One region of the Virgibacillus sp. JSM 102003 genome, then DNA from elsewhere that is predicted to be linked to it. Evidence: riboswitches for the same ligand, from Rfam matches in the RefSeq annotation. Region 1 holds a riboswitch; the other holds the start of a gene.
What was found. A riboswitch is a leader RNA that binds a small molecule or an ion and turns the genes downstream of it on or off. The one in region 1 is predicted to bind FMN.
Positions count from the first base shown of each region.

Region 1 (2,403 bases):
TGCGAATCGAGTTTGATAGTGAGCCTGGTCAAAGAGCTACATTCTTTATCCATATGCCACTTACAAACGCGGTTGCACAAATATCTAATGCAACGGAGCTGCCAATGATGGAGATGTCTGATGGACATTATGTAGGCTATTATACAGCCACTAGTAATGTTGTTGCAGAGGGTGCCGTTATCGAAGTGAAAGTTGTTGATGACTTCGGTAATGAAACACGCGAAACAGCAGAAGGAAAATTATTTATCAACGCCGAATGATAAATAGCCTATAAAGGAAAAGGTTGCCTCTTGGATCGTAGGTTTTTGCTTGCGATCTCTGGGGCAATTTTTTCTGTTAAGAGTGCGTTTTTTGAAACGAATAAGAACAAGATAGGATATTTAGAACGTTTATTTTTAATGGTTGGCTCTATAACAAACTGTCGAAGCGGATCCTCATTCCGCTAAATAGCAGAAAAGGTGCTCTCGGAAGGGTGAAACGGATCCTCGTTCCGCTAATAGCAGAAAATCAGCAATATTTGAGGCAAAAATGACAAATAGCGGAATGAGGATTCACCTCCATGCTTAAAACAAGGGATTTAAAGGAAATAACGGAATGAGGATCCTTCAAATCAGTTAACTGGATCCTCACCCTGTTAAAAATGGGTTCTTCAAGAACAGGGGTGAAATTTATGTTAACAATTTAATGTTATTAGCATTTTCGTAAACAGATTGCTTTTCAAATGAATAGAATAATAGTATAATAAATGAAAATTATATATCGATTCCATCTTCGGGGCAGGGTGCAATTCCCGACCGACGGTAAGGAGCAATTAGTAAATGTTCTAAGTCCGTGACCCGTGCGGTATTTGCCAAGCGGTGGACCTGGTGTGAGTCCGGGACCGACAGTTACAGTCTGGATGGGAGAAGATGTCGAGCCGAAAATTGGTGCGTTTTGCGCCTCTGTTTTCCTGTGAATATATACCCTGAAGCCCCGATTAGGTTTTAGGGTTTTTTATGTGCATTATAAAAATGTAAAACAGGATAGGCTTTCCCTTCATCACGAAATAGATGTGAATCGATTAAAGATGAGGGAGGAGAGTTGATGATGCAAACAACAACTAATAAGCAATCATCAAAATTACTAAAACTTATTATTCTAGCATTATTGGGAACAATTTCACTCGTACTTTTTTTCTTGAATTTTCCATTACCGTTTTTACCACCATATCTGAAAATTGATTTCAGTGAGGTACCTGCACTAATAGCTGCTTTAATTTTTTCACCAATGGCTGGAGTAGCAGTAGAAGCAATAAAGAACATGCTCTATTTAATCGTTTCGGGTGCCGGTGATCCGATTGGTATTATTGCAAACTTCCTGGCAGGAGTAATGTTTATAGTTCCTGTCGCGATTCTCTATCACAGGTATAAAGGTGTTAAAAGTATTATTTCCGGTTTAATAACAGGGACAATCATTATGGCAATTGGAATGAGCATACTAAATTACCTTGTCATTCTGCCTGCATATGCATGGTTTATGGGGTGGGAGGATATGAGTCAGAGCGCGAAATGGGTAGCGGTATCGCTTGGTGTGCTACCGTTTAATATTATTAAAGGCATTATAGTAGGATTGTTATTTGTACCTTTATTTATAAAAATGAAAAGATGGATTGAGCAAAAACAAGCAAACTTAGCTTAGCATTATGGATTATAAACAAAAATAGAAGTGGCTGCCCCATTACGCGGGCAGCCACTTTATGCATCTAATTGTTTTTCTTAGGGACTACCCCAATTGTACACCTTGAAATACATATTAGATCATCATTTTCATCGACAATGTTAATTTCCCAGACCATCGTTGTTTTTCCAATGTGAACTGGAGTTCCTTTTGCTGTAACAATTCCTTCACGCTTGCTCTTAACATGGTTTGCATTAATTTCAATTCCAAACACATTAAATTCTTCGGGGTTTACATTCATATATGCACCAATACTTGCGGCAGTTTCGGCCAGTGCTACGTTTGCACCACCATGCAGGTAACCTGCTGGCTGATGTGTACGATGGTCAACCGGCATTGTCATTGTCACCAGATTTTTATCAAGAGATGAAACTTCAATACCAAGTGATTCCATTAGAGTGTTTGATAGATTCATTTAAAAGCTCCTTTTTTAAATAAAATTACTAATCAATAAAGATATACCGAGAAGAAACCCATAAATGGTGTTCGTTTTTCCAGTTGCAACCATTGCTGGAAGCATTTCAATTGGCTGTGATTTACCTTGGAACTTTTTGATAACATCTATTGCTTTAAAAATTCCTAATAACGCAATCACAGACCATATTGGAAGCATTCCGACAATAATGTAAACTATTGTCAAGACAAAAGCCACAGCAAATAATAGTGCTAAGCATCGAACAGCATTCT
Region 1 is NZ_JBHFQH010000014.1:28,979-31,381, reverse strand. It holds gene ACE1TG_RS14945 (S8 family serine peptidase) at 1-260, shown strand, start outside; FMN riboswitch at 764-914, shown strand; gene ACE1TG_RS14940 (ECF transporter S component) at 1,084-1,677, shown strand; gene ACE1TG_RS14935 (hotdog fold thioesterase) at 1,742-2,131, opposite strand; gene ACE1TG_RS14930 (1,4-dihydroxy-2-naphthoate polyprenyltransferase) at 2,147-2,403, opposite strand, start outside.

Region 2 (2,403 bases), on a different contig from region 1:
GTATGATCTGTCCATTGTCCGCCAAAATTCAATCCAATTACATCCTGGTCTTGTCGCCCGGATGCCATTCCCCAGTTCCATGTACTTTTTCTTGGCCAGACACCGCGACCGTAATCGAGTACGGCAAAATCTGAATCAGGATTAAAGGTCCATGTTTTATCACCGACAGAGAAGCTTCCTTCAGCAGGAAGACAATGTTGCTTTGCAGTGAACTGAAATTTATTATCGCTCCAAGGGACTACAACATTTAATGTATCCAGGTTTTCAGGGTAATGAATTTTTATATCCGCTTTTAATTCTTCGCCACCGAAGTCTGTGCTGCTGACTTTTAATGCTACATGATCTTTATTCCATATGAAGAATAGTCCCATGTCTTTATGTACAGCCTCGACAGAATCTTGAACTTCTTCAGGCATTGTATAGTTCTTTCCAAAGGGTACTAAAAAAGTTTTCTCATAAAAGTTGTTTGTTTCATATTCCAAAAAATAGACAAAACACACGACGGCATAATCAAGATGGCTGATTGTAGCTGAAAACATGGTTTCCCTGCCAAATACACACCAATAATTCCACTTTTTCTTTCGCATATAGTGTCCTGATAGGTTTGAAGTAATCAATGGTTTCCTTGCCCATCCAATACTTTCTTTATTTAATCTTCCATTCTTATCGCAAAGTAAAACGGGCTCAGTGATTTCTCTTTCGTTATTGATAGCCATGTCAAACACTCCTTTTATTAGTAGTTCGGCGTTTTGAACAGTTTTCCTGCAAAAATTGTCTGTATATGTTTTTCTACTCTTACTATCGAATCCCGGACTAAAAAAGTGGCATTCATTTAATAAAATCTAATGCCACTTTCTTCTGTTGGTGTACGATTGTAATGGTAAGAGGTATACGGTAAGCTATATTTTTGCATTTCCAAAATGTTCAGTGCTATACTATCTTTGAAACTAAATACGTAATGTTCCTTCGGGGTCGGGTGAAATTCCCAATCGACGGTGATGAAGTGCATACTTCTTAGTCCGTGACCCGTGCGGTTTTTAAACCAAGCGGTGGATCTGGTGAAACTCCAGAGCCGACAGTTATAGTCTGGATGGGAGAAGGAATTTTTCAGGTAGTTCGCATGTTTTACTAAAAATGATTAGACAATGTTATGTGACGGTTAAGAAAGTCTGAATACTTTCATACTGCATACGCATAACTAGAAGCTTGTCGACAAGTCAAGTTTTTTATTGTATTCATTTTTAGTCAAACATTTTGAAGATGCGCTATACTAAAAAATTCTACCCTTTGCCTCTGAAGCTTATTCAGAGGCATTTTTAATTGGATATTACAGGGAGGATCTAGACATGAACGATCAATATTATATGAATATTGCTTTAAATCTTGCGAAATCAGTATCTGGCCAAACAAGCCCTAATCCTCCAGTTGGCTCTGTAGTTGTTAAAGATGGTGAAATGCTTGGGTTTGGTGCCCATTTAAAAGCAGGTGAAGCTCATGCAGAAGTGCATGCACTAAATATGGCTGGTGATAAAGCAAATGGTGCAACGATTTATGTAACACTTGAACCTTGCAGTCACCATGGCAGAACACCACCCTGTGCTGACCTTATTGTTGAAAAGGGAATTCGTCGGGCAGTCATTGCTGTTACAGACCCGAATGAAAAAGTAGCTGGACGTGGGATTGAAAAGCTGCAGGCTGCAGGTATAGAAGTGGAAATTGGTGTTGCGGAGAAAGAAGCTGCAGAGATAAACAGTGTTTTTTTCCATTATACAATTACCAAAACGCCTTATGTCACAATGAAGTCCGCCGTTAGTTTAGATGGTAAAACGGCTACTGTAACTGGTGACAGCAAATGGATAACTGGGGAAGCGGCAAGACTCGATGTGCATCACTATCGCCATAAACACGATGCAATTCTGGTTGGTGTGGATACGGTTATTGCTGACAATCCGAGTCTTACAACGCGTATCCCGAATGGTGGGAAGAATCCGACTCGAATTATTCTGGACACATCACTCCGCACACCATTGGATGCTGCTGTGTTAAATGATCAAGCAGCAGATACATGGATTTTTACCGGGAAGAGTGTCACGGAGAAAGCTATGGCGCCATTTAAGGAAAAAAGCGGAGTTGACGTAATCCAATTGGAACAATTAACGATCGAAAATGTACTATCTGATTTAGGATCCAAAGGAATAATGTCATTGTTTGTGGAAGGTGGAGCTACGGTTAATGGTTCTTTTTTGGAAGAACGGCGAATTAATCAATTGATAACTTACATGGCGCCGAAGCTAATTGGTGGTAAAACAGCTCCAACTTCCATTGAGGGTAATGGATTTCAATCGATGGCAGATACATTTTCCTTGGATATTAAGCATGTAGAAATGATTGGTCAGGATATAA
Region 2 is NZ_JBHFQH010000009.1:48,065-50,467, reverse strand. It holds gene ACE1TG_RS11325 (DUF2804 domain-containing protein) at 1-716, opposite strand, end outside; FMN riboswitch at 959-1,106, shown strand; gene ribD (bifunctional diaminohydroxyphosphoribosylaminopyrimidine deaminase/5-amino-6-(5-phosphoribosylamino)uracil reductase RibD) at 1,347-2,403, shown strand, end outside.
Region 2: it holds a riboswitch for FMN, as region 1 does, so the genes downstream of both, ribD (bifunctional diaminohydroxyphosphoribosylaminopyrimidine deaminase/5-amino-6-(5-phosphoribosylamino)uracil reductase RibD) here and ACE1TG_RS14940 (ECF transporter S component) in region 1, are expected to answer to the same signal.